DNA from 3 places in the Bacillus daqingensis genome. Region 2 is predicted to be linked to each of the others. Evidence: riboswitches for the same ligand, from Rfam matches in the RefSeq annotation. Region 2 holds a riboswitch; each other region holds the start of a gene.
The links. A riboswitch is a leader RNA that binds a small molecule or an ion and turns the genes downstream of it on or off. The one in region 2 is predicted to bind thiamine pyrophosphate.

Region 1 (9,663 bases), on a different contig from region 2:
GAATATCGTCCGGTTCCTTCTAAATACTTGAAACAATTGCTCAATGCAATCAGGGGGAATGAACGTTGGACATGAACCACCGCCGCCTCCGTAAATTGGAGTCGGAGCATCAAGACCTTCTGCGGGACATACGCCAGCTAAAGCGGAAAGCGGAAGCACTCGTCCACGCTCGAGCCCGATACTCAAGCGCTCATGTGAAGCAGAAATACCAGACGCGGCTTGCCGCCGTGCACCGGAATCTGCATAAACTTGAAACAGCCAAGGGTCTGCAGGAAACAGAGCTAGCTCGCCTGCGAAACCTAAAGCGTTAAACACACATAGCGCTGTACAGTCAGCCTGCGGGATGAAACCTGCAGGCTTTTTTGCGTCTTGAATAAACTGTTTCTGTTGCACACCGCTCTGGTATATTCGCATTGATATACCTTGCCGCGACGTTAGACGGCAGACCGCACGCTGCTTCTGTAAGTGCAGATAAGTCTGAGTTATTGCGGAGGGCAAGCTTCCCGCGCTAAGCGAAGAACTGCACAAAATTGAATAACCATTTACTTCAAATAACTTGTCCGCCAGCCTGAAACGGGCTGCACGGTCTCATAAAGCTTTTTTTGAGTTAGTTCAAAACGTACCTGGCGCTGTCATGAGTCTCGTTTGCGAACGTTATATTTCCATGCCTCGTCCTGCTTGATCATCCGGATCGCAGCCCAGATCGTTAGAAACTGGATAATGATAATCGGAAGCCCCATTAAACCGGATACCACTTCGAGCGGCGGCAGTCCACCGATGCGCATCATGACGAGTGCAACGCCTGCAATAATCGCTGCAACGATAATGCGGAGCATGCGGGACGGCTCGTTTTTACTCATGTCCTGGGTGCTGGAATAAGCTGCAATCGTATACGTAGTTGAATCCAGCGTCGTAATCAGAAAGATCATGGCGACTACAGCAAATACGATCAATGCAATCGTTGCAAACGGCAGCGTCAACAGAATTTCCGGGATTAACGCCATTTCATCCATTGACTGCGCCATTCCCAGTATATCCATATCACCGTTCACATGCCGGTGAACGCCCAGTCCCCCCAGCACTCCGGTTGCTGCCCATGAAATCGCTGTCGGCGCGAGCAGATAGGTCAGAATCATTTCTTTTATCGTCCGTCCCTGCGAAATTTTAGCCGCAAATACGCTGTGCAGCATAGCCCAGGTTGCACTATATGCAAACCAGAAGACCGTATTACTTTGCACGTGGCTGCTCCCTTCTCCTCCAAGTGAATCGGTGTAAAGAGAAATATCAACATAGTTCGTCGCCAATGTGCTTAAGCTTTCCGTAAAGTAGTTTAATATAAAAACGCCGGGACCGACGGTCATGATAAACAAGGCAAAGCCTCCGGCCAAATACATATTGAACGTACTGAGCCGCTTAATTCCACGATCAATACCGACGTATGCACTGATAGAGAAAAAGATGACCCACATAATCGTAATAATGAGCGTTAATGTGAACGTGACCTCTATGTTAAACAGCTGCGATAAGTTATGTGTCACAATCGGCGTTCCCAGGCCAAGTGTCACGGCAGCTCCGGAGAGAATACTGACGAGGAAAATCATGTCGAGTACTTTTCCGCCAAGTCCATCTGTAAACCGGTCGCCGAATAAACAGCGGCAAGCCTCCGATACCCGCATCAACGGCCGCTTTCGAACGTGCAGAATATAGCCGAGCGCTGGAGCTGCCATCACGAAAATAGCAAACACCTGAAAACTCCACATAAACATGCTGTAAGCATTCCCCATTAACAATGCTTCTGTAGACCCTGCATCCATGCCAAACGGCGGATCATTCGCGACGTTTGTCCACTCCACCATGCCGGTTCTCATAATCGTCGAGCCAAGCCCCATTGCAATTAAAATGGAGGCATATTCAAACAGAGTAAATCGCGGCTTCTCAGCCGGGTCGCCAAGCACGACGTTGCCAAGCTTGGAAAAAGATAAATACAGCCCTGCTCCTAGTAAAATAATAGCGTACCAGATGTAGCCCCAGTTGAACACCGCCACAATGACATCGAATGTATATTCCAGCACTCCAAGCGCCTGGTCTTCATAAAGCGACAGCGGAACAATCATGGCGATAATAATAAGCAGCGATGGTAAAAAGAGCTTATAATCGATCAGCTTTCCTTCCGGTCGCTGGTCCTTATTTTGTTCCATCATCCTTCCTCCTATTCTTTCCATCCTAATTATTAGTCTTTCCAACTATTTGTTTTCCTTTTAACTGTCATCCAAAACATATTTGCACGAAACTGAGAATTCGTGCTCACACGATATCTGGCTTTCTGTATCTTTTTCCTTGGTTGTATCCGCAAAAAAACAGCTCCGCTGGAAAAGCGGAGCTGTTTTCAAAGTGTGGATAAAGTCATTTTAAATGAATAACGTTGCACCTGCCTGCATCTACGGACACTCGCTTTCCGGAGGGAACGGCCTCAGCTAACCGCTCCCTCCTGCTGTCGGAAGCGCTGGATCTTCGCCTCGTTCGGATCCTCCTGGAGTCGAGATCCTCCAATTTGGCAGCTGCCAGTCCGGTTGAAACGCCTGGTGATGATTCACACGTGCTTGTTCCATATGGGTGGAACCTTTATATAGGCAACGCTTCGATGTCGAATAAGGATGACCAGTGCTTTCACGTATGTACCATGGAACAGTCGTATCTACCGATCGGAACGTTTTTCTCCAACAAACAAATCCATTTTCCCTTCGTGTCCGGCGTGCCCGTGGAAGCCGCGCAGCCTGAAGATTCCGTGCCGCTCAGATCTGCGAGCGGCATCCACGCACGAGCGGAGCCGGACTGGCTTTTGAAGGCTTCTCGTGAGAAGCCTGAGTCCGAGTGAAGCCGTGCCTTTCTTCCCTTCATACGGGATCACCCTGAGAAATAGCTGAAGGCCAGCCCACGGCAGGCTCGGTTAACAGAGGGGAAAGTCAACCAAACGAATAAATAATTAAGTTGAGACTTTTTCAACAGCCTGAAAACAAGGAAGGACATTATTCATATGTCACTTTTGCCTATCGGTCCTGCTGTTAGCTTTTCATTTTCAAGCCGCCCGCTGTTTTGCATGGTCAACACCGAAAAGCTATGACACGCGAGATTGTTGATTCAATGACTTCGGGTCCGGCTGCTTTCCACGGCTCCAATACGATACGAGTGCCGGGCCGGAGATGTTATGCCATACGGAAAAGATTGCACTAGGAAGTGCTGCAAGCGGACTGAAATGAGCCGTTGCGAGCGCTGCGCCTAAGCCGGAGTTTTGCATGCCTGTTTCAATGGAAACCGCCCTGCGCTTGGTTTCGTCAAGTCCGGCCCATTTAGCAGCCAGGTAGCCGAGGGCCAGTCCAGCCCCGTTATGCAAAATCACGGCTGCAAAAACGGCCGCTCCGGAAGTCACGATGTTTTCAGCATTAGCTGCGACAACACCTGAAACGATCAACATAATGGCGCCGACCGAAACCAACGGCAGTGCCGCCTGGCCTCTCTCGACAGCAGCCGGAAGAAATCTTGCTGCTAAAATCCCGAGTGCTATCGGAATCAAAATGACCTCCACAATCGACATGAACATATCACCTGCTCCGACCGGAAGCCATTGATTCGCAAGGAGAAAGACGATCAGCGGAGTAAACAGCGGTGCCAGCATCGTCGACACACTGGTCATCGCGACTGATACCGGTACATCTCCTTTTGAAAGATAAACCATCACGTTCGACGCTGTCCCGCCTGGACATGCTCCGACCAGCACCAGTCCTGCCGCAAGTTCAGGCGGCAAATTGAGCAGATAGGCAATGCCAAAGGCTGTCAGCGGCATGATCAGAAACTGTGCCAGCAGACCGATCGCAACCGGCATTGGCTGCTTGGCTACTACTTTAAAATCGGCAAGCTTCATCGTCGTTCCCATACCGAACATGACGATCCCCAGCAGAATAGTAATGTACGCACCGACCCAGGTAAACGTTGCCGGTGACAAATACGCAATAAATGCTACGACAAGAACGATCAGAGCAAAGTAGCGGCTGACTAATGCTCCGATTTGCTGAACAGCTTTCATGGATAAAAACTCCTTCTAACAATAAAATGTACCACGAAAAAAGAAAACAGCAGCCGCTTGGGCGCTGTTTTCAAACTCGCGTAAGTATTCTCACAGTGTAAATAATTCTGACAATATCCGCAATACCTTTTTCCATATTTCTGCTGTGATATGCTGGAGTGAGAAAGGGAGGCTTATCATGAACCTTGTGAAACCGCTGCTCTGGATCAATTTAATTGGCAGTCTCGCTGCTCTGATCGTTTACGCCGTGACAGCTGACCGCTTCAACTACCGAGATGATTTTCTTATTCTCGTCGGTCTTTTTGCCGGCGTAAGCGCTCTTGGTCTGCTGCTGAGCCGAAACCTGCCAAATGAAAAGCAATAATGAGCAAGGCACTGAATAAGAATCGTTTTTTCAGTGCCCTGTTCTGTCGTTTACAATGACGAGATGCTGCTTTGCAGTCGGACCGGCCATTCTTCCTGCTCATACGCCATCGTCCAGAATTGATGCTCAAGCTGGCTGCTTTTTAAAAAATGGGAGAGCATCAGCTCTTTTTCACGTTCTCCTGCCTGCTCCGCGCAGGCATCGATCTTCGCCATGAACGTTTCTGTGATCGTGCCGACTTCATCGTTTCCGTAAAAGCTGATCCAGTCGTAGAATGGGTGCTGCTTATCCGGATTAACCTCTGACTTCAGCTTGCGGCCGATTTCCCAGTATGTCCATGGACATGGAGCGAGCGCAGCAAGTGTTTCCCCAAGGCTGCCGTTAATGGACGCTTCCATCATATGGCGCGTATAGTGATGAGCCGTCGGTGCAAGCGGCGCTTTCTGTAAATCTTCATAGCGGACGCCTGCGACTTCACAGAAGTTATTGTGCGGATGAATTTCCTCATTCAGAACGAAGCCGATCTGCTCCTGAAAAAACGTCATATCCTCTCTGGTTGTGCATTTGGAAACGGCGAGACCATAGATCCGGCAGAAGGTGGTCAAGTATTCATAATCCTGCATGACGTAGTGGATCAGTGCCTGCTTTGGCACATTCCCTTCCCCGATTCCTTTTACAAACGGGTGCTCAAAAATCGCACTGAAAATAGGGTCTGCTTCCTGTCTCAGCTTTTCTGAAAATCGCATTGTGTAGGCCCTCCTGATTATTCCGGCGTACCGGATGATTTGGACGAACACCCACTCTCCGGACACGAAAAAAGTGCTTCTCAGTCCGGAGAAAGAGAAGCACCTGAAAGCGTAAACGGTCTTCACGCGACCATTTCAGACACATTCCCACTTTCCTCCGCTGGTATCAACCAGATCAGGTTCAAAGGGTCCGGCGTAAGCCGTCTCAGCCTTTTGGGCTCCCCTAGTGGATATTCTGTTTTCACTGTATCAAAATTCCCAGCTGCTTACAACTGTTTCCTGGTTAGGCCTGAACAAAGCGGTCCATCAGCCATGAAAACAGGACGATAACAGCTGTAATCGCAAGCAGTTCAAACGCAATTTCTCCAGCGAATAAATAAATGCCTTCTTCTACTTCCAGCTGAAAAGTCGCACTTCCCACAACAGCCTCTTGAAGCTGCGCCTCCGCATCAAACAGCTGCCCGTGCCGAAACATCGCTTCATAGACCGGCGTCTGCGTAAATCGCATAATTGCATACACAAACACCCCCCAGACGGCGATACCGACTGCCCAGCCAAACGGCTTGATGATTCGCATCATCAAAATGGTAAACACCGCTCCTAATCCAAGCGTAATCCCAACTGACATCAGCAGGCCGAGGAGCAGCGGATACAGTGCCCGCAACGCATCAGAGATTACGGCAATCCCGTTCTCTTCCACTTGCTGCGCATGTTCGCCAAAGAGACTGAGTGTCCAAAAACCGACGGCCGTCAGCAGCACTACCGAGATCAGAAACTGTGTGAATCCTACCGCGAGCTTCGAGGTGACGAGCTTCCAGCCGGATGCCGGGATATTCAGCCACGTCCACTGCGTTTTTCCTTTCCATTCTCCATGGAATGAGAGTGCCCAGACGAGAAACAGGAACACCGTATGAATTCCAACGCTTAAAAATCCAAGTAAAATACTGTAGCCGGATCCGGTAAAGGCAAAGTAAATCATCGCGGCATATGCGAGCAGAAGAATGCCCATGATGACGGCGAATCGCGGGATACTTTCCTGCCATTCCTTTTTCCATAGCGATAACCACATTAGACCGTCACCTCCCGCAGAACGTCTATCAGTGATTTCCGTTTCTCTTCTTTCAGGTCCTCGACGTTCCGGTCGACAACGATTCGGCCTTCGTGCACGATCAGTACATGATCGAGAAACGGTTCAAGCTCTTTTACTTCGTGGCTTGTGATCAGGCAGAGCTGGCGGTCGACGTCCAGATGCGTCACGATCAGCTTGAGAATGTCTTCCCGCACTAGCGGGTCCATCCCGGAGAGTGGTTCATCCAGACAGAGCACAGGTGTTTTCCTTGCCATCGTTACCGCGAGCTTTCCCCGCGCTTTGTTTCCGCGCGAAAGCTCTTTGACTTTATCAGACTCATGCAGCTTCATTTCTTTTAGCAACGTCATGGCTAGCTCTTGGTCAAAGTCGGGATACACTCCTGCTGCAAATGAGACGGTGCCTTTAATCGTCATGTAATCGTAAAGCGAATCCTCCTCCGAGAGGTAAGCGGCGACTGCGCCGCTTTTTCGACCTGCTTGTTCACCATTCAGCTCGACTGATCCGCTGCTGGGACGGATCAATCCGCAAATAAGCTTTAAAAGCGTTGATTTGCCGCTCCCGTTCGGTCCGATGATACCGGTGATGCCGGCTTTCGGCAACTGAATTTCCAATTGGCTGAGCGCTTCTTTTCTTCCGTATTTTTTCGTCAGCTTGTGCAGATTCACCTCTGTCATGACGAACCTCCCTTTTCATCCCACGCATGCTGAAGCAGTCCGATTGCAGTATCTTTGTCGATGCCGAGCTGCTCCATACTATATTTAAACCGGTCTGCCTGTACGGCAGCCTGACTGCGGCGCAGTTCTTCGATCACCGGCTGTTCGGTAGTCACGAATGTTCCCTGTCCTCGCTTTGATTCCACGATGTTTTCACGCTCCAGCTCCATATAAGTTCTTGAAACCGTATTCGGGTTGACCCCTGCCTCCGCTGCCAGCAGGCGGACTGACGGCAGCTTCTCACCCGGCGCAAGATCACCGCGGCAGATCCGCTGGCTGATATGATCCATCAGCTGCTGATAAATCGGCTGGTAGTCATTGAATTCCATAGCCATTCCTTCACCTCTCTACTCCGTTCTAATCGAGCACGTCCTGTACGGTGAACCGCCAGAAGGAAACAGCGAGAAAAGCAGCTCCATAAAGCGCCATCACGAGACCGGAAACAGCAAGTGAGACGTCCACTACGCCGGGAAAGCCCATAAAGCGTGATGCCAGATCCGTATGCGAAAACAGAAACACGTTTGCGATGCTGTAATCTGCAATCAGCATTGCAGCTGTGCTGCCGGTAAACAGCAGCACGAGCGAAACTCCGATTCCGAGTGCGCTGCTTTTAAACACGGTGCCGATCATAAAGGCAATTGCAGTAAACAGCAGCAGATCCACAAACCAAAGGCTGTACATCGCGGCGATATAGCTGTAAACCCCGTGTGCCGTCATACCATCCATTGCCGTCTGCACCACATATCCCTCCGGAAGATTCCATCCATAGAACAGCATACCTGATACAAACGAGGAAGCAAACAGCAAACCTGTCATGACGAGTCCGAAGAGGACTACTGCTCCTAGCTTCGACAGCAGAATCTGCCACCGCGAAACGGGCCGGATCAGCAATAGCTTAATCGTTCCCTTCGCATGTTCGCCAGCAGTGATGGTGGCTGCTGCGATGACGGTAAACATCGTGACGATGCTCATCAATGCTGCGTTCTCAATAACCGGCACGAGAATATGCTCCTCACCGGCGTAGGCGAGCCCCTCCGCTTCCGCATAAGCGGCTTCTGCCTCCTGCATGTCTACTGACTGCGGAGCCGGCTCCAGGATCACGGTAAACAGCGCAGATGTTCCAATCACAAACAGAACGAGCAGCGTTCCCATCACCCACGTTCCTTTTTTCTTAAACAGCTTCATACATTCATTTTGCAGCAGCTTCATCCTGCTTTCCCTCCCGTCATCGATAAAAATGTTTCTTCCAGCGTGCCGTTTTCCTCCGGATACAGTGCCTGAACCCGGACTCCCGCTTCTACAAGGGTGCGATTCAAATCAGGTACCTCTGCCGAATCCGCCTCAATCAGCAGTCCGTCTTTCGTTATGGTTGTCTGCTCGCTTAACGCGTTGGCCGCCAACTCCATATCCTCTGTTTTCAACACAATCTGCTTGTTTGCATGCAGCAGTTCTTTAATCGTTGCGGTATGAATGATTCGTCCGTTTTGCATCACAGCTGCCCGGTCGCAGAGCAGCTGCATCTCAGAAAGCAGGTGGCTGGACACAAGAATGCTGATGCCCTCTTTTTCAGCAAGTTCACGAAAATAACTGCGCATTTCACGGATGCCTGCCGGATCCAGTCCATTCGTCGGTTCATCCAATATAAGCACCCGCGGCTTGTGCAGCAGTGCCTGGGCAAGTCCTAGCCGCTGCCGCATTCCCAGCGAGTAAGTGCCTGTCTTTTCTTTAAGCCTGTCCGCAATCCCAGCCTTCTCTGCTGCTTCCACTATATCGGGTATGGTAATGCCGCTTTGCATTCTTGCGTAGTGTTTCAGATTGTCCCAGCCGCTTAAATGATCATACAGCTCCGGATTTTCCACGACAGCTCCGACATCTGATAGTGCCTTTCGCTTTTGCTGCTTTAAATCTGCACCGTTAATATGAACGGTCCCTTTTGTCGGGCGAATCAAGCCGCTCAACATCCGGATCGTCGTCGTTTTGCCGGCGCCGTTCGGGCCCAGCAGACCAAACACCTCTCCTTTTCTGATCGAGAGATCCACATTGTCTACGAGCGTGCTTCGTTTCATTCGTTTTGTCAGTCCAACTGCCTCCAATACAACTTCCATTGCAGCTCCTCCTTGTTATGTTCTAGTGTATTAACTACATAGTACACTAAGTCTTTATGACATGTAAAGCAAAAAAAATAAGTTGCACTTGTATCATTTAATGATACAATCATAGTATGATATATCATTAAACGGTATATAAAGGAGGGATTTAGTTGCCCAGAAAAGACTCGCTTGAGAGCGGAACGCTGACGGATGCAGCTTTTTATATTCTGCTTTCTCTGCAGACAGATCAGCACGGGTATCTCATTATGCAGCAGGTAGAGAAGTGGACCGGCGGAGAAATGAAGATTGGACCGGCATCGTTATATACAACATTAAAAAAGCTCACAGATGCCGAAGTGATCGAAACAGCCGGCGGCAGCGGAAAGCGAAAAGCTTACCGTATTACTGCAAAAGGGCAGACGATGCTCGAAGAGGAAATAGAAAGGCGCCGCCGCATGGTTCAGCTGGCGGAGGATGTTCTGACGAAACGAGAGGAGCGCGCAGAATGAAGCATAAGTATGTGATGAATCGAGGGTTAGCATTTTCTGAAGAAAAGGATTTACGAAAACTGTCGGATTT
Region 2 (9,663 bases):
TAAGCCGGCTGAAGCTGTTCGAAATCAAATTAGAGGACTTGTCCCCTGGCCTGTCGGTTATTCGGTCATTGAAGGAATCCGGTTGAAGCTGTGGGAAGCAGCAGTCACCGATCACCAGACTGACGCTGCTCCAGGAACCATATTGACGTGTGAAGATGGTGTATTAGAGACTGCGTGCGGAGAGGGAACGGTGATTCGTCTGATCCATGTGCAGCCTGCAGGCGGAAAGCCTATGACTGCCGACACCTTTTTAAACGGCAAAGGCAGGAAGCTAAAGCGCGGACATCGTTTTGAAAGCGGTGCTGCCAATGGCTGAGGCATCAGTACGTGAAGCTGCACTTGATGCACTGCTCCGGATAGAAAAAAATCAAGCGTACAGCAACCTGCTGCTGGATGAGGTTCTGAAAAAACATCAGCTTTCAAGCCGTGACAGCGGACTGCTTACTCAAATTGTATATGGAACACTTCAGCATCAGCGCCTGCTTGATCATACGCTGGCAGCCTATTCAAACCGGCCGCCGGATGAACTGGCAGGCTGGGTGCGCCAGCTGCTGCTGCTAAGCTTATTTCAATTGAAGTATTTAGACCGTGTGCCGGATCATGCGGTTGTGAACGAAGCCGTTAATCTGGCAGCTAAACGAGGTCATAAAGGAATTTCAGGAATGGTCAACGGAATATTGCGAGCAGTCATCCGGAAAGGATTTGCAGCGGTTGAAGCAGAAGATACTGTAACGAGAACCGCGATTGAAACGTCGCACCCGGATTGGATGATAAGCAGGTGGACAAGGCAGTACGGAGCAGAAACAGCTGCAGACATTGCGGTGCATAACAATGTTCCTCCCGTAACCTCTATCAGAGTAAACGCCATGCTGATATCTCCGGAGGAGGTCCGCTCTTTATTAGAGGAGGAAGGATTAACCGTGAGGGACAGTCCGATCTTTAAGACGGCCTTTCGGGTGAGCGGAGGAAGTGCTGCTGCCACAGAAGCTTTTAAAAAAGGGTTTATCAGCATTCAGGACGAAGGATCAATGATAGCGGTTCAGGCGCTTGATCCTGAAGCTGAAGATATCATTTTAGATGCGTGTGCTGCACCTGGTGGAAAAGCGTGTATGATTGCAGAACGATTAAACAACTCTGGACGCGTCACTGCCAGAGACCTTCACACTCATAAAGTGAAGCTGATTGAGTCGCAGGCAGCAAGACTGAAGCTCACCAATCTGCTGGCCGAAACAGGCGACGCCCGCAGCATGGAAGAGGAAGCTGTTTATGATAAAATTCTGGTGGATGCACCTTGCAGCGGGCTTGGAGTTATCCGCAGAAAGCCAGATATGAAATGGTCGAAGCAGGAGGCCGATATTGAAAGGCTGTCTCGTTTACAAAAGGACATTCTCGATAAAGCCTGGCGCGCTTTAAAACCTGGTGGGCGGATGGTTTACAGCACTTGTACCATTGATGAAGCAGAAAATGAAGCCCAGCTGCAGTCCTTTTTAGAAAAACATAGGGATGCAGAGCCGGACGAAACGATGAAGTCCAGGCTTCCCGAAAACGTGCAGCAGCTGATGACGACTGAATCTTCTCTGCAGCTGATTCCTGGAAAAATTGGAACAGACGGATTCTTTATTTGCAGTTTGACGAAATCGAAAAGGCAGGAGAGATGAACGTGATTTACAGCATTCACTCGGATACTGGAAGAGTACGGAGTCATAATGAAGATTCTGTATTGTTTCATGAACGTTCAGGCTGGTTTCTTACGGTAGTAGCAGATGGAATGGGAGGCCACCAGGCTGGTGATGTTGCCAGCCGCATGGCCTGCAACCGGATGCTTGATCAGTTTAAATTAGCCGCAGATGAACTGGATATAGAGACGATCGAGGAATGGCTTCGGAAAACAGTGAGCCGGATCAATTCCGATTTATTTACGTATCAGCAGGAACACCCTGACTGCAGAGGGATGGGAACGACGTTAACCGCTGCAGTAGGAAATGGAGAAGACGTTTTTTACATAAATGTCGGTGACTCAAGGCTGTACCTGCTAAAAGAACATGAGATAACCCAGATCACGAAGGACCAGTCCCTGGTCGGTGAACTCGTCCGTCAGGGAGAGCTGACAGAAGCAGAAGCGGAAGTACATCCTCGCAGAAATGTGCTGCTGCAGGCGCTAGGCACCGAGATCGATGTTTCCGGTGAAATTGGATCGGTACGGTGGAGACCTCAGGAGATCCTCTTGCTGTGTACGGACGGATTGACGAACAAGCTGGCTGATTCGGCGATTAAAGCTATTGTGTATGAAGCAGCAAGTATGGAAGATGCTGGCGAAAGGTTAATTGCATCGGCGAACGACAGAGGCGGCGAAGATAATATTACAGCTGCACTCATCCGTTTCTCTGATCAGGACGGCGGTGCCGTATGATCGGCCGCAGGATTAATGAAAGGTACAAGCTGATCCGTCCAATCGGCGGAGGTGGAATGGCAGATGTATATCTTGCAAAAGATTTAATCCTCGACCGCCACGTAGCAGTGAAAATGCTTAAAAGCCAATTCTCTAAAAACGAAGAATTTATTCGCAGGTTTCACCGCGAGGCTGAAGCCGCAACCAGCTTGTCACACGAGAATATCGTGTCGATCTACGATGTAGGGGAAGAGAATGATTTGTACTACATCGTCATGGAATATGTAGAGGGTCAGACGCTAAAAGAGTATATTCAATCCAGCGGCGTACTCTCGGTAGAAGAAACAGTGCGAATTTTAAAGCAAATCTCGGAAGCCGTGAAGCACGCTCATGATAATCACATTGTCCATCGGGATGTAAAACCGCAGAATATTTTAATGAGCGTAAACGGTCAGGCTAAAGTTACTGATTTTGGTATTGCAAGAGCAATCAGCGAGGCAACCATCACGCATACGAACTCGATCCTGGGCTCTGTTCACTATTTGTCGCCTGAACAAGCCAGGGGCGGACAGGTCACCTATAAATCAGATCTGTACTCACTCGGTATTATTGCGTACGAGATGCTTACCGGGAGCGTTCCGTTCAAAGGGGATACGGCAGTTACCATCGCGTTAAAGCATTTACAGGAACCACTTCCGGAGCTTCGCACAACTGCTGTTCCAAACAGCGTAAAAAATATGATCACCCGTCTTACAGCTAAAAAGCCGATCGACCGCTTTAACAGTGCCGGGGCGCTGCTGGAGGATTTAAGAACTGTTCTGGACAGCTCCAGACGCTCCGAGCGGCTGCTTGAATGGACGGCAGAGAATGATGAAGAAACAAAAAAAATGCCCGCTGTTTTCCCCGAGGGACGAGGCAGTGATCCGGAAACCATTGTTCATACTAAAACTAGTTCGGGAGGAGAAGGAGAAAAAGTTTCCTCAAAGCCGAACCGAAAGAAAAAGTGGATACTGCCAGTGCTAATAGCCGTGCTGCTGACGCTCAGCGCGTTTATATGGCTTCCCGGTTTGCTGCATGTTGATGAAATAGCCGTACCGGAGGTCTCCGGCCAGCATGCAGACGCGGCTGCTGAACAGCTCGAAAACCTTGATTTGGAAGTGGAGCGCGCGTACCGTGAAAGCACAGATACAGCTGATAATCACGTCATCAGTGTACAGCCGGATGAGGGAACGACTGTTAAAGTCGGCTCGACTGTGAGACTCGTAATCAGCGAAAATGACGCTTCCATGGAAGTTCCTGATGTTACAGGCCTCTCAGAGGAAGAAGCAGAGTCACAGCTTGAGGCATTTGACAACGTGTCTGTGTCGTATGAAACGGTCTCAGAGCAGGAAGGCGGCATTGTGTTGGATCAGGAGCCTTCCGCCGGACAAACCGTAATGCCTTCAGAAACGACGGTCATGCTTACGGTAGCAGAACGAGAAGTGGTTTCGATCGGTAATTTGTTCGGAATGACGGAAGAGGAAGTGGAAGAATCGTTCGAAGGAGTCCCTTATGTAACGGTCAGGTTTACCGAAGAGTATGACGAATCAATGAGTGAGGGACGAGTGATCGAACAGGATCCGCCGCGGGGGACAGAGATTTCGGAGTCAACTACTGTGATGGTTACACTTTCCGGAGGTCCGGAACCAGGCCCGGCAGTCGCTTCAGCAGAAGTCCCTTTTTCGGTTCAAGTGCCGGAAAATGATAACGGACGATCCTATCAGATTGAGATTCAGGTGATTGATGATGAGAACGAGACGCCTGTTGAAGTTATTAACGAAGAGATAACGGCCTCCACTGAATTTGACGTTCCCATGACCGTTGAAGAAGGCTCCACCGGATACTTGATCCTGTATGTGAATGGGGAAGAGTTTGATGCTTCGCCATATGAATATTCGTATGAGGAAGTGCAGTCCTACAGTCCGGATGAATAAAATCGATTTGTGAGGTGACTATGGCAAAAGGACGTATTATTAAAGCGCTCAGCGGATTTTATTACGTAGAGTCGGAGGGACAAACGGTACAATGCCGCGCACGAGGAAACTTTCGCAAGAAAAACATTACGCCGCTCGTAGGAGATATGGTTGAATTTGAAGCAGAAAACCCGACTGATGGATATATTCTAGCGGTCGAGGCACGAACGAGTGAACTGTTCAGGCCTCCAATCGCAAATATTGATCAGGCTATTCTCGTTTTTTCAGCTAAAGAGCCTGATTTTAGCCCGCTGCTGCTTGATAAGTTTTTGGTCCATACCGAAGCAGCAGAGCTGGAGTCAGTTATCTGCGTCTCAAAAGCAGATCTTGGGTTGGATAAAGCAGAGCCTTATCTGCCTGCATACGAGCAGGCCGGCTACCGTGTTATTATCACGTCCTCTGAACTTTCCGGCCAGGTAGAGGAGCTGCTGCCAGTTCTGTCAGGACGGCTTTCCGTTTTTGCCGGGCAGTCAGGGGTTGGAAAATCATCCATTCTTAACGCGCTTAAACCAGAATTGAATCTGGAAACTGCAGCTATTTCAAAGAGTCTGAACCGCGGCAAGCATACGACTCGTCATGTTGAACTGATTCATATGCCCAATCAGGGATTTGTTGCCGATACACCCGGGTTCAGTTCACTTGATTTCCGCCATGTCGAAACGGAGACGCTAAGTGCCATGTATCCAGAAATGGCAGCACGGATCAATGACTGCAAGTTCAGAGGATGCACCCATTTAAATGAACCCGGGTGTGCGGTAAAGCAGGCTGTTGATACGGGAGACATTGCAGCTTTCCGCTATCATAGTTATCAGCAGTTTTATGAAGAAATAGCCAATAGAAAACGGAGGTACTGACAATGACTGAGAAGATTGCGCCATCGATTCTGGCTGCAGACTTTGCTGCGCTTGGGTCCGAAATAAAGGAAGCCGAAGCAGCAGGAGCCGACTACATTCATATTGATGTAATGGACGGCCGTTTCGTTCCGAATATTACGATTGGACCGCTGATCGTTGAAGCGGTTCGTCCGCATACGAGTCTGCCGCTTGATGTGCATTTGATGATTGAAAACCCGGAAAGGTACGTTGATGCTTTTGCTGACGCGGGGGCGGATATTATCAGCGTGCATGCTGAAGCATGTCCACATTTACACCGGACGATTCAGCAAATTAAGGGACGAGGGGTAAAAGCGGGCGCTGTTTTAAATCCAGGCAGTCCGTTGAGTATGGTAGAGGAAGTCATGGACGAGCTCGATCTTCTGCTGTTGATGACCGTGAATCCAGGCTTTGGAGGTCAGACTTTCATACCATCTGTGCTGGATAAAATGAAGCGAGCAAGTGAGATAAAACCAGCGGCTATGGAAATAGAGGTAGACGGAGGGGTCAACGCAGATACTGCAAAGCTTTGCCGGGAAGCAGGTGCAGATGTATTAGTAGCAGGGTCTGCATTTTTTCAAGCGTCGGACAGAAAACAAGCGATGAAATCCCTTCGTTCCTGAACGGATTAGTTTAACTGAATGATAAAACCGCATGGGGAGCCTTGTAACGGCTGAGAGGGTGCAGAGCAGCACCGACCCAGTGAACCTGTAAGTTAATGCTTGCGCAGGGATGTGGGATCGATCAGAAGCCAGATGCTTCTGAGTTGGCCGTATCCTGAGGATGCGGCCTTTCTGCGCTGCAAAAATGAAAGGGTGACGCACGTGCGTTCAACTAAAATAGTTATAATGATTGAAACAGCTTTTATGGCTGCGCTAGCGCTGATTTTAAGCTTTATTACACTATTTACGATGCCGTTTGGAGGATCTGTGAACCTAGCTATGCTGCCAATAATTCTGTTGTCGTTCCGAAGAGGTCCGGCTGCAGGAATCGCGTGTGGCATTGTGTTCGGACTGCTGAACTTAATGACTGGACCTTATGTCGTCCATTGGTCTCAGGCGATCCTGGAGTATCCTGTAGCTTTTGGACTTGTTGGTACGGCTGCCTTTTTCAGTGCCTGGTTTGGAGGGAGGAGAGTGATTGGGGCAGTGATTGCTGGAATTGCTCTTGCAGTGGCTCTCCGATTTGCTGCTCATTTTAGTGCAGGTGTTATCTGGTTTGGAGAGTTTGCTCCTGAAGGTACCCCGGTCGCCTTGTATTCGTTTCTCTATAATTTAGGGTATTTAGGGCCATCTCTTCTTTTAATTTTGATCGTGACCATCTTTTTATTAAAAAAAGGCGGCAGAATTTTGCAGCCTGAGGGAAGATCAGTATGAATCCTGTTATCATTGCCGGGGGCAGCCCTGAGCTGACCGAAAGGCATCTGTCCCGGCTGGTTCGTTTTTATCCGGAAGCTGATGTTATTGGAGTTGACCGAGGGGCAGCGTGTGCAGCTGCCTGCGGCATCCGCATGGTACGAGCTGTTGGAGACTTTGACAGTGTGACGCCCGAACAAAAGATGCAGATTGCAGAACTGGCTGAACAGATCGAGGGTCATCCTCCAGCGAAAAACTGGACAGATCTGGAGCTTGCGCTGCAGCGAGCAGAGGGAATGCCGCTGATTATAACCGGAGTGGGCGGAGGAAGATTGGATCATACACTGTCTGCCTTGTTTTTGCTGGAAGCCTCGCCAGAGCAAACCGTAATCGAGGAAGAGCACTACTCGGTGCAGCTCCTTCGTCCGGGCACGCATCAGCTTCGAACACGCGGCCATAAGTTTGTATCGCTGATCCCGCTTGGGCAAAACGTAACGGGTGTAACGACGTCAGGGCTGCTGTATCCGCTCCAACAGGCTACGCTTTATCGGCATCGATCGCTCAGCGTCAGCAATGAATGGACGCACCGTGAAGCGAAGGTGTCGTTTAACGACGGGCTTCTTTACTTCATCGAATCAGGCGATGCATGAGGCCGGCAGTCAATTTTCCCGTTCAAGCATGAGCTGGACAAATGAAAAAAGCTTCCGTCCCATTTCGGGGCGGAAGCTTTTTTTAGCGATTATACGCGCTGTACTTTGCCTGATTTTAGAGCGCGGGCGGATACGTAAACGCGCTTTGGCTTGCCGTCCACCATGATGCGGACTTTTTGCACGTTAGCACCCCAGCGACGCTTTGTAGCGTTCAATGCGTGGGATCGTTTATTGCCTGTAGACGGCCCTCGGCCGGTAATAACACATCTGCGTGACATATGCATTCCCTCCTTCATTTCACTAGCATCGATCATACCTGAATATTGTAGCATTGTACATTTTTTAATTCAAGCAGTAATTTCAAGTAATGAACCTTGACAGATGATATCGCATTTTTGGAGCTTTTGTGCTATTCTCTTAGACGGGTGCACGAACTATGCAAGCTGTCATGCGTATAGTAAAATGACGATAGCTGAAAAGCCAAATACCCCCATTGAGGAGGACTACCTTCTATGACGATTGAAATGAATACGAAATACGGAAATATTGATGTTTCAAGAGAAGTTGTCGCTGTTATCGCAGGCGGTGCGGCAGTGGACTGCTACGGCATTGTCGGAATGGCTTCCCAGAAGCAGCTGAAAGATGGCATTACGGATCTTCTTGGTAAAGAAAATCTGGCGAGAGGTGTTGTCATCCGGGAAGAAGGCGAACAGATCCACATTGATATGTATATTATCGTCAGCTATGGAACGAAAATTTCCGAAGTAGCGCATAATGTTCAGCAAAAAGTAAAATACCAGCTGAGCCAGATGCTCGGGTTGAAAGTTAGTTCGGTCAATATTTTTGTTTCCGGAGTCAGAGTTACGAATTAGTTTTATGTCAGGAGGAACATACGTGGCAATGAATACAATTAACGGAAAAAAACTTGCTGCCATGATGCAGGAGGGTGCCGCCAATCTGTCTGCCAATTCGCAGCGGATTGACGCACTAAACGTATTCCCTGTTCCGGACGGCGATACAGGGACGAATATGAATCTAACCATCACATCCGGAATTCAGGAAGTGAAGAACAACGATCAGAACCATGCGGGAAGCGTCGCAGCCAGCTTTGCAAAAGGCCTCCTTATGGGGGCGAGAGGGAACTCGGGCGTTATTCTGTCCCAGCTTTTCAGAGGCTTTTCAAAAGCGGTCGAAAAGAAAGAAACACTGGCTCCTAAGGATCTTGCTGACGCATTTGATAAGGGCGTGGAAACGGCCTACAAAGCCGTCATGAAGCCGGTTGAAGGTACGATTTTAACTGTTGCGAAAGATGCAGCAGCAGCAGGAAGAGAAAGCGCCGGCCAAGATGATTGTCTCGAGCTGATGAAGCAGGTTCTTCAAAAAGCTGAAGAGTCTCTGGAGCGGACGCCCGACCTGCTTCCGGTGTTAAAGGAAGTTGGAGTCGTTGATTCCGGCGGCCAAGGATTGGTTACCATATACGAAGGCTTTGCAGCTGCAATGGAAGGCCGGTCGATTGCTCCAGCTGAGGAAACACCTTCACTGGAAGAATTGGTCAAATTTGAGCATCATCAGTCTGCTCAGAGTCATATGGCTACCGAAGATATTGAATTTGGCTACTGTACTGAGGTTATGGTTAAATTTGCAGATGAGCAATTGAAAGATCATCCGTATGATGAAGAAGCATTCAGAGAAAAGCTGAGCGAGTACGGCGATTCCCTGCTTGTCGTATCGGATGAGGATTTACTGAAAATACATATCCACGCGGAATACCCGGGGGATGTGATCACGGAAGCTCAGCGTTTTGGCTCGTTAGTGAATATTAAAGTCGAAAACATGCGGGAACAGCATTCATCCCTGCTGGAAGCAGATAAAGCTCCTGAACCTCCGAAAAAACAAGCTGGTCCTTCAAAGTATGCCGTCATTACCGTCGGGATGGGTTCAGGCATTACGGAACTGTTTGAGGGGCTCGGCTGCAGCAAAGTCATTGAAGGCGGACAAACGATGAATCCGTCTACTGAAGATTTTATTAAGGCAATTGAGGAAGTAAATGCCGAGAACGTGATTCTTCTGCCTAATAACAGCAATATCATCATGGCTGCAGAGCAGGCTGCGGACGTAGCTGAGATCGATGTGGCGGTTGTTCCTAGTAAATCAGTCCCGCAAGGTCTCGCAGCAATGCTCTCATTTAACGAAGAGCAAAGTCTTGACGACAATGTTTCTGGTATGAAAGAGTCTCTGCAGACCGTTAAAACCGGAGAAGTAACTTATGCAGTGCGTGATACGAGTCTGAATGGGGTATCCATTAAAAAAGGGGACTTCATGGGTATTACTGGCAAAGATATTATTTCTAACGGCGAAACAGTTTCCGATGTCTCTAAAGAGCTG
Region 3 (9,663 bases), on a different contig from region 2:
CCCCCGGTCCGTCCCGTAAAATAAGCTCCGGATAATCAATATCCTGTACTTCAACCTTGCCTGCCCCCATGTACGCTACCGCTCTGTTTCCACCCATACGTGTGCCTCCTTTTTAGTGATGAAAATGGCTTGCAGTCTATTTACTATGCAAAAACGATGCCAGCGTGTAAAATGCGTTGTAAAAGCGCTTTCATTTCCGGCGTTCAGGTAAAATGTGCAAAAAATGAACAAAGATGTCTCAAATTAGTACAAACATTTCTGAATATTTAGTATGATTCCGGTAGAACCGGTTTGAAAGGAGGGGCCCGCATGGAGCTGTCACTGATTGGGGCGTCACGTAAGCGCTGTGAAAGCTACGGTATTCTGCCCGACAGCCCCGTTCAGCCGAAACGGGTAAATGCAGGGAAGCTGCGTACGATGCTTAAGCAGGACGAAACGTTGTTAACGCACATCAAACAGCTGTTTCGTCAGCTGGAGCATGCGTTTGATTCAAAAGCGTATACGGCCGTTTTTGTAAACAGAGAAGGGTATATTTTGACGAAATGCGGAAGTCTGGGTGCGGCTGCTAAGGATCGATTTTTGGAGATCGGTACGAACTGGTCGGAAAGTGCGATGGGCACCAATGCAATGGGGATCGTTCTGTATGACAGGAGACCGGCAGTCATTCACGGGGAGCATCACTATTACAAAGCGCATCATTCCCTCACTTGCGCAGCAAGTCCGCTCTATGACGCAGACCAGTGCTTTCGGGGCGCAATAAATATCAGTACCGCAAAAGAAAATTATCATCCGATGCTGTTAAGTCTCACAGAAACGATTGCAGAAGCAGCTGCTCAGGCGATGAAGCTGGACCGCTCCAGGGAGGAGGAGCTGATGCTCGAAGAAGAGCTGGCCGTTACGTCACGGCTGGCCGGAATTCCGATGATTACCGTGCAGAAGGGCAAAGTGATTCGTGCCAACGGACTTGCCAGGTCAAAACTTGGCTCCCGCATTGTCGGCCAGGAAATTTCCCGCCTTCCTTCAGGCAGAAGCACCTCGGTCGGTAAGCATACAACGGTTGTCGCGCTGCGGGACCGTTCCGAGCAGCATCTGCACCAATTTCATGATATTGCCGGCTCCTGCCCGAGCATTACCCAGCTGAAAGAGCTCGGAAAAAAAGCGGCCGATTCAGATTATCCTGTGATCATATACGGAGAGAGCGGAACCGGAAAAGAGCTGATGGCTCAATCGATGCATACAGAAGGCTGCAGAAGCTCGGGACCGTTTGTAGCACTGAACTGCAGTGCCATTCCGGAAACGCTGGTTGAAAGTGAATTATTCGGCTATGAGAAAGGAGCTTTTACCGGCGCCAGCCACCGCGGCCAGGCGGGAAAATTTGAGGCGGCTGATAAAGGCACAATTTTTCTGGATGAAGTAGGGGACCTGTCATTAAAGGCGCAGGGATCACTGCTGCGTGTGCTGCAGGAACGAGCGATCACGCGTATCGGAAGCGTAGCACAGATTCCTGTTGATGTTCGGGTCATTTCAGCTACGAATAAAAATTTAAAGCAGGAAGTACGCGAAGGCCGCTTCCGGGAAGATTTGTATTACAGATTGAAGGGAATTCATCTGACAATGCCTCCGCTGCGTGAACGGCAGGATGTGCTGGAGGTGGCACAGGTGCTTCTCGGACAGCTGGCGGCAGGCAGTAGCTTAACGGAAGCCGCGAAACGCAGGCTGGAGGTGTACAGCTGGCCGGGAAACATCAGGGAGCTCCAAAGTGTGCTTATGCAAGGTGTATTTCTGGCAGGGCATCATCAGATTGACGAAGCTCATATTCAATTTGAAGATGAGTATGAGATACATGCCGGACATGGAGGCGGCACGCTTGAAGAAATAGAAGCAGAAGCCGTAGCCAGGGCACTAAAAGAATCAGACGGCAACGTGTCGAAGGCTGCGGAAGCGCTCGGTCTGGCTCGTAACACCATGTACGCAAAAATCAAGAAGTATGATATTTCGATTAATGAGACGTAATTCGCAGAAATAACGACGTATACGGTGGAGAATCGCTCTGCAGATTGTATGCGGAGGCTTTTCCCTCTATAATGAAAATAATACGTCTGCACGCTCACCAGCAGACGCTCTTTTTTACTATCGAATGGAATATTATGTATGTCCGGAGAGGCAGGGATCGTCATGAAGGAATCTAGACCCGTATCACATGCGGTGTCCAGTGAGGGAATGGTCTCGACCGCGTCCTCTACAGCAACACAGGCAGGCGTGGACATGCTTCGAAAAGGGGGCAATGCAGTCGATGCAGCAGTAGCCGCAGCCTTCTGTCTTGGCGTATCAGAACCACAGGCGTCGGGAATCGGCGGACAATCGATGGCTCTGGTCCACCTCGAGGATGAAGGAAAAACATTTGCGCTGGATGGCTCTTCTCGTGCCCCTTACGTCCTGTCCCCGCATAAAAATCCGTCAAAGGCGATTAAGCTTGGCTTAAAATCAAGCACCGTTCCGTCTACACCGGCAGCTCTAGGCTATCTGCATGAGAATTACGGAAGCCTTTCGCTCGAAGAAGTACTCGCTCCATCCATCCGCGCGGCAGAAGAGGGGGTGGAAGTGACGTCGCTCATTCACAGTAAAATCGTAAAAGAAGCTGAGCAGCTTCGAAAAGATCCGCTCATTCTGAAGCGGTATTTTGCAAAAGGGAAGCCGCTGAAGGCAGGCAGTATACTAAAGCAGCCGGAGCTTGCTGCCACGTTCCGGGCGATGGCAGCAGAAGGCTGGCGAGATTTTTACACCGGCAGCATCGGGAAAAAGATCTTGCAGGATATGGAAGAGCGCGGCGGACTGATTACAGAAGTGGACCTGCAGCAAATCCCCCTGCCGGTGGAAAGGGAAGTGCTTGAGAGCAGCTACCGCGGCATGGAGATCGTCACGTATCCGCCGCCGGGAGCCGGGAGAGTGCTCGTTCAAATATTAAATACCCTGGAAGGATTTGAGCCTGACGAGCTGGATCCGGATACTCCGGCCGGTGCAGTGATTTTAGCACTTGCCTTCCGATTTGCGTTAAATTACCGCCAGCGGATGCCCGTTTCCCCAGACCACTATTTGCAATCTGTTTCGCAAATGATGGTCGATAAAGGATATGCTTCCGAAATTACAAAGCGGATCCGGGACATTCATAAGCTGGCGCTTCAAGATACCTTCGCAGCACCGCCGGTATCAGGGGAAACGACACATTTGTCTGTAACCGATAAAGACGGGAATACCGTAGGCATTACGCAGTCTGTGGAGCTCGTATTCGGCAGCAAGCGGATGGCAAAAGGACTTGGCTTTTTTTATAACAATTACATGAGTGCATTTGAATACAAAGATAAAACGCATCCTTATTTTCTGCTTCCGGGCGGGGTGCCGTGGAGCAGCGTTGCGCCGGTACTGATTAAAAAACGCGGTAAAATTCAGTATCTGCTCGGCAGCCCAGGAAGTGCCCGTATTTCAACAACTCTTGCACAGGTGATCGTGCGGCTGATTGATAAAGGTGAGTCACTGGAGGATGCCATTGCCGCACCGCGTTTCCATGCGTCTGACCAGGGTGAACTGATGATCGAAAAAGACCGTTTTTCCAAGCAGGTGTATGAAGCGCTGCAGCTGGCCAGTTTTAAACTGCAGCGAAAAGATGCGTACAGTTTTTATACGGGCTGTGTTCAGGGAGTCCAGCTTCCTGTACGGTTTTGGGAAAAGTACCAGGGAGTTGCAGACCCGCGCCGTGATGGCACGGCAGAAGGGCCGGAACAGACTCATTAATGACTACTATTAGGAAGAAGGGTGTGTTTGCGTGAAAATAGCAGTGGTGTACAACAGAGAAAGCCAAGCCGTCATTAACTTATTTGGAACGCAGAATCGGGAGAAATATGGTTTGGAAACGATCCGGCTCATTCGGGAAGGATTGAAAAAAGGCGGGCACGAAGTAAAAACGTTTGAAGGCGATAAAAACCTGATTCAAAACCTGGAAGATTTTATGCCCTCCGTTATTTTAGGAGAGCGGCCTGGTCTTGTTTTCAACTTAAGCTACGGTATCCAAGGGCGCGGCAGATACATGCACGTGCCCGGCATGCTGGAAATGCTCGGCATTCCTTACGTCGGTTCAGGTCCGGAAACGCATGCTCTAGCGCTCGATAAAGTTGTGACAAAAATCCTGCTCATGCAGCAGGGGCTGCCTACACCAAAATTTGCTGTTCTTGATAAGCCGGACAGCCCGCTGCGGGAGTCGCTTACCTATCCTCTTATCGTAAAACCAAAGGACGAAGCGGTATCGTTCGGTTTGAAAATCGTGCATAACGAAGAAGAGCTTCGCGAAGGCGTCCGTGTCATCTATGAAACATACAACGCTCCGACGCTCGTAGAAGAGTACATCGAAGGCCGGGAAGTAAACGTAGCGCTGATCGGCAACAATCCGGTAGAAGCACTTCCGCCGGTTGAACTCGTATTCGGGGAAGGTCCGCAAATTTATACGTTTGAAGACAAGAAAAATCAAAGCGGCCGGACCGTCGAAAAAGTCTGCCCGGCGCCGCTCTCCGATGAAGAAACAGAACGAGTGAAAGAGCTGGCTGTACAGACGTTTAATGCGCTTCACTGTCATGACAGTGCGAGGGTCGACTTCCGCATTGACCGGGAAGGGAACCCGTATATTTTGGAAGTGAACTCAATGGCCAGTCTTGGTGCAGACGGCTCGCTCGTGTTTGCGGCCGATAAAATCGGCATGGATTATGCGGCGCTCGTTAACCGGCTGATCGATGTGACGTGTGAACGCTATTTTGGCAAGGATTTCTTTGATCAGGAATCATATGAAATGAAGACGACTGCGGATAAATTGTTTAAGCGGCTTACCACTACGCGCGGCAGGCTGGAAGAAGAGCTGAAAAGCTGGACGAATCTTTCCTCGAGAACAGAGGATGCAGTCGGCTTAAGCAGCGTACGGAAACGGCTTGAGGAACGGCTTGCAAAGCTGTCGCTGAAGGAAGTTCCCGAACTGACTAACGGCAGGTCGGCATGGACGTGGGAAACGAAGGCAGGTCTTAAAGGAGGAACGCTTCTCGTGGTTCCGATCGATGTGCCGGGGAAGCGAACCGGTTATCCGCTCTCGTTTCGAAAGGAGCAGGAATGGATTTATGGCGAAGGGGTCGCCTCCAGCCGCGCGGGAATTACAACAGCTCTTGCAGCCTTGAAGGCACTGAAGGATGAGAAAAAGCTTGCGGGCACGAAAACGGGTATTTTCTTTTATGCTGATGAAGGACGCGGGATGCGCTATTCCTCTGCGATGCTCGAAAAAGCAGCGGCAGAGGCTGAGGATGTTATCGTGCTGCAGCCGGGCTTTGTGGAAGGAAAAGTCGTCGATCAGCGCCGCGGTTCACGTGACTATCACATCATTGCGGAGGGAGACCCGGAGCGCATCGGCAGAAAAAGCCAGCCGCTTGACGTGCTTACGTGGTTTCTGGATCAGACAGCGAGTCTGCGTGAGTTAAGCAGCCGCCGAAAAAAGATCGCTGTCTCCGTCCAGGATATTCAATCCGAACGGTACAGCGTCCTCATGCCGCATCGCGTCACAGCAACGATTGCCGTTACTTATTTGGACGATAAGCTGGCAGAAGAAGCAGAAGAACAAATGAAAAAGCTGTTCAGACCAGGTCGTACGGGAATGAAAACGTACATTGAACAAATCACAGCCCGGCCGCCGCTGAGACGGCAAAAGAGTCACCCGATGTTGGAGCGGCTGGAGCACTGGGCAAAGGCCTATCAGCTGCCTTTTGGAACAGAATCAAGCTTGCTGGCGACAGCGTCCGGAGTCGTACCGGAGCATATTCCGTGTATTTGCGGATTTTCACCGGCAAGCAGAAGGCTGTATACGCCGGATGAGGCGATGCATCGAAGTGAGCTTGTACAGCGGGCAGTCCTGTTAGCACTTTACCTGCAGGAGGAATCTACATGAAGCAAGCTCTCCTTCCGATTTTGATTTCAGTCCCTCACGGGGGATCGCATATGCCGGACCATTTAAAAGAAAGACTGCTGCTGTCCGAGGCGGACGTTGTTCGTGACGGCGACACGTGGACGCAGGAGCTGTTTGATTTCCGCGGCAGCGTGCAGACGTTTATGGCAGCTGATACTGCCAGGGTCGTCATTGACCTGAACAGGGATCCGACGGACCGTCCTCCAGCAAATCCGGACGGAATTGTCAAAACGCTCACTGTCGACGGCCAGCAGGTGTGGAGCGAACCGTTGAGCGACGAGGAAACGAATAGTCTGATTGAAGCCGTACATGCTCCGTATCATCAAAAGCTGATGCATGCATCTAGTGAAGAAGGGCTGCGTTTTGCAGTGGATTGCCATACGATGCTGGACATTGGACCGGCTAAGGACGGCAATACGTGGGAACAGCGTCCGTTAATGTGCATCAGCAACCGCGGCAGTGCAGGCGGAGGCAGAGAGACAGAGACGATCACGGCGCCGCCGGAATTCATGCAGCTGTTTAAGCAGGAGCTGGAACGGGAGTTTGCAGATGAAATGGTAGAAGGAATCCCGCTTGTGCTTGTAAACGCCCCGTTCAGAGGCGGGTACATTACGCAGCTGCACGGACCGCGGACAGATATTCCGTGGATACAGCTTGAGCTGAACAGGCGCCTGTACCTGCCGGCTGCAGCGGGTCCCGTCCCGTCCGCTGCTGATCTGGAGCGGCTGACGAAGCTTCGTGACAAACTGCTCCTTGTACTGGAGCGAGTGGCAGCACCTGCGCAGCCTGAGGCGGGGGAAGAACCTGCTTCCTAAACGATCAGACAATAGGAGCCTGCAGCAGGCTCTCGCTTTGCTGCAAGGGCCGGGTTTGTTCGCAGGGAAGAGGTGCTTTTCGGCAGCGGGCTTTACAGAGTACCGCTTGAAAGGGTACAATGAGGCTACAATTCGATACGGAACGCACTGGGGGTGCTGCAATGCTGAGAGACGGGTCTTCCCGTTAACCCTTTGAACCCGAACTGGATAATACCAGCGTGGGGAAGTGCAGGCGGCTTTCTTTGCCGGTTACCTGCATCTTCTGAGACTGATCATGAAGATGCTCTTTTTTTTCGGTGCCGCCTGTCAGAATAAATGAATTTTCAGCATGTAAGACAGTCCCGCGGGGGGACTGTCTTTTTTTCGTTCGAATCGTAAAATAATCTGGCGTTCGCCGCCGGCTGGAGGAATGTTTCAATGAGTCAGGTCAGTTGTGGAACAAGCAGAATTGTAGGAGTGCGCTTTGCGGTATATCCGATGTCCGATCAGTTTGCGGACATTATCAAATCCGCTTTGCAAGAGGTTGATACGTCGAAAGTATGGATGCAGACAGATGATATTACGACCTGTGTCCGCGGCAGGAGTGAGCACGTTTTTGATGTCGCTGAAGCTGTATTCGTACAAGCGGCAAAGAACGGCACGCACACGGTGTTTAACGGTACGTTTTCGATCGGCTGTCCTGGAGACAGTGAGGGCGACACGTATATGTCAGAAGACGGCATGCGCTTGAATAAAGAAGCATCGGCCGACACAAACGTAGAAGCAGCGACCCATTTCGCCCTATATCCAATGAACAACCCGGAGTATATGCAAGTCATTGCCGACCAGGTTGAAACGGCAAAAGAGCACGGTACGTTTACGAAAGGCGTTCATTATGCGTCACGGCTCGATGGATCAGCGAATGAGGTGTTCGGGACACTTGAAGAAATATTTGTTGATACAGCGCAGTCGAGCTCGCACGGACACGTAACGATGACCGCCACAGTATCTGCGAACAGCCCGTCGAAAAAAGACAATGAGAGGAACGGCTGATGCTGCTTAGAGACTGGAAGCTGAAAGAAATTGTCCTGATGTCCATTCTCGGCGTCGTATTTGCCTTTATTTATCTCGGCTTTTACTTCTTCGGTCAAGGTCTGCGAAATGCACTCATGCCGTTCGGCCTCGCGCCGTTCGGCTATGAGCTGATTTTTGGAATTTGGTTTATCGTTTCCATTGTAGCGGCCTACATCATCCGGAAAAAGGGCGCTGCGTTCTGGTCGGAGCTGATAGCAGGCACGGTACAGGTGCTGGTCGGGAGCCCGGCAGGCCCACAGTTGATCATTTCTGCGGCGATTCAGGGGCTCGGTGCCGAAGCTGCGTTTGCAGCGACAAAATGGAAAAATTATTCCCTCTGGGTGCTTATTGCAGCGGGGATGTCCGCTGCGCTGTTCAGCTACGCCTGGGGCTGGTTCCAGTCCGGCCTGGCTGCACTTCCGGCAGGCTTGATTATTGCAACGCTGCTCGTCAGATTGGCAAGCGGTGCGCTGCTCGCCGGCGTACTCGGAAAATGGATCAGCGATCAGCTCGCCAAGACGGGGGTGCTCAGAGGCTATGCATTAGGGAAGGTGAAACAGCATGGACGGATTCGAAAAGCATCCTAAACCTCCTGTCATAGAGCTTAAGCGCGTCAGCTTTGCCTATGAAGAAGAAGCTCCGCTTCTTCACGATATCAGTCTTCAATTTCAGGCAGGCGAATGCTGCCTGATCGGAGGCGCGAGCGGGAGCGGGAAAAGCACGCTCGCTCTGATCATGAACGGACTCTATCCAGAAGCGGTGGAAGGAACGATGCGCGGCGAGGTCCGGCTGCATGGACGACCGCTTTCCAGCTATAGGAAAGGGGAAGCAGCACAGCACATCGGCGTCTTGTTTCAGGACCCGGAGAGTCAGTTCTGTATGATCAGTGTGGAAGACGAGCTGGCGTTTGTGCTCGAAAATATTGCCGCTCCACGAGACGTAATGGACGAACGAATCGATCATGTGCTGAGAGAAACAGACATGACCGACTTTCGCCACCGGGCTATTCATGAGCTGTCCGGCGGCCAGAAGCAGAAGATTGCGCTTGCTTCCGTGCTGCTTCTTGATCCGGAGGTGCTGATCGTCGATGAACCGGCGGCCAATCTTGATCCAGCTTCAGGAGAAGAGCTGGTAGAGCTGATCGGCCGAATCCGCCGATCACGCGGCTGTACGGTGTTGATTATCGAGCATCAGGCTGACCGCTGGCTGTCCCTTCTAGACCGGGCCGTGTTTCTTGCAGCCGGCAGCGTCATGCTGGACGGGAGTCCGGATACTATCTATCAAACGAAACGAAGCCTGCTTAAACGCGAAGGCATTCATCTGCCTTTCCGATACGATCCGCTTCCGCCGCGAAGTCCGGGTCCACACCGCGGAGAGACAATCTTCCGTGCAGAAAACCTGACAGTCTCCAAGCGGAAAAAAGCGATCGTGCAGCACGCTTCGTTTCAACTGCACCGCGGAGAAATGCTGGCAATTGCCGGTGAAAACGGATCTGGAAAGACCACACTTCTTCAGGCAGCCGCCGGACTGCTCCCGCTGGACACCGGCCGTATTGAACTCGGTGGAAAAGCCTTGCAGGAACTGGGTGAGGAGCAGTTTCGCAAGCGTACCGGATTTGTATTCCAAAATCCGGAGCACCAGTTTATTACCGATACGGTTCAAGAGGAGCTGTTATTCGGTCCGGAGCTTGCAGGACGTGATGATGCAGAAGAGTGGATGGAGGCGCTGTTGAGGCGCTTCCGGCTGGAGAAGCACCGGTATCACAATCCGTTTATGCTTTCCGGTGGTCAAAAGCGCCGTCTTAGT

Region 1: another riboswitch for thiamine pyrophosphate. It lies ahead of tenA (thiaminase II); the one in region 2 lies ahead of thiT (energy-coupled thiamine transporter ThiT).
Region 3: another riboswitch for thiamine pyrophosphate. It lies ahead of ACFO4L_RS08790 (YkoF family thiamine/hydroxymethylpyrimidine-binding protein); the one in region 2 lies ahead of thiT (energy-coupled thiamine transporter ThiT).

What each region holds. Positions count from the first base shown of each region.
Region 1 is NZ_JBHSGK010000007.1:35,312-44,974, reverse strand. It holds gene ACFO4L_RS08315 (hypothetical protein) at 66-311, shown strand; gene ACFO4L_RS08310 (BCCT family transporter) at 633-2,198, opposite strand; gene ACFO4L_RS08305 (hypothetical protein) at 2,475-2,609, opposite strand; gene ACFO4L_RS08300 (bile acid:sodium symporter family protein) at 3,116-4,081, opposite strand; gene ACFO4L_RS08295 (hypothetical protein) at 4,260-4,445, shown strand; gene tenA (thiaminase II) at 4,496-5,191, opposite strand; TPP riboswitch at 5,327-5,426, opposite strand; gene ACFO4L_RS08285 (hypothetical protein) at 5,475-6,260, opposite strand; gene ACFO4L_RS08280 (ABC transporter ATP-binding protein) at 6,260-6,955, opposite strand; gene ACFO4L_RS08275 (GntR family transcriptional regulator) at 6,952-7,329, opposite strand; gene ACFO4L_RS08270 (ABC transporter permease) at 7,352-8,203, opposite strand; gene ACFO4L_RS08265 (ABC transporter ATP-binding protein) at 8,200-9,099, opposite strand; gene ACFO4L_RS08260 (PadR family transcriptional regulator) at 9,255-9,593, shown strand; gene ACFO4L_RS08255 (DUF2812 domain-containing protein) at 9,590-9,663, shown strand, end outside.
Region 2 is NZ_JBHSGK010000003.1:349,130-358,792, forward strand. It holds gene fmt (methionyl-tRNA formyltransferase) at 1-316, shown strand, start outside; gene rsmB (16S rRNA (cytosine(967)-C(5))-methyltransferase RsmB) at 309-1,658, shown strand; gene ACFO4L_RS03035 (Stp1/IreP family PP2C-type Ser/Thr phosphatase) at 1,661-2,410, shown strand; gene pknB (Stk1 family PASTA domain-containing Ser/Thr kinase) at 2,407-4,362, shown strand; gene rsgA (ribosome small subunit-dependent GTPase A) at 4,383-5,255, shown strand; gene rpe (ribulose-phosphate 3-epimerase) at 5,258-5,896, shown strand; TPP riboswitch at 5,919-6,023, shown strand; gene thiT (energy-coupled thiamine transporter ThiT) at 6,098-6,649, shown strand; gene ACFO4L_RS03060 (thiamine diphosphokinase) at 6,646-7,278, shown strand; gene rpmB (50S ribosomal protein L28) at 7,368-7,556, opposite strand; gene ACFO4L_RS03070 (Asp23/Gls24 family envelope stress response protein) at 7,791-8,150, shown strand; gene ACFO4L_RS03075 (DAK2 domain-containing protein) at 8,173-9,663, shown strand, end outside.
Region 3 is NZ_JBHSGK010000007.1:139,223-148,885, forward strand. It holds gene fdhA (formaldehyde dehydrogenase, glutathione-independent) at 1-97, opposite strand, end outside; gene ACFO4L_RS08770 (sigma-54-dependent Fis family transcriptional regulator) at 310-2,013, shown strand; gene ACFO4L_RS08775 (gamma-glutamyltransferase family protein) at 2,176-3,789, shown strand; gene ACFO4L_RS08780 (M20/M25/M40 family metallo-hydrolase) at 3,821-5,971, shown strand; gene ACFO4L_RS08785 (N-formylglutamate amidohydrolase) at 5,968-6,804, shown strand; TPP riboswitch at 6,944-7,046, shown strand; gene ACFO4L_RS08790 (YkoF family thiamine/hydroxymethylpyrimidine-binding protein) at 7,222-7,836, shown strand; gene ACFO4L_RS08795 (ECF transporter S component) at 7,839-8,444, shown strand; gene ACFO4L_RS08800 (ABC transporter ATP-binding protein) at 8,419-9,663, shown strand, end outside.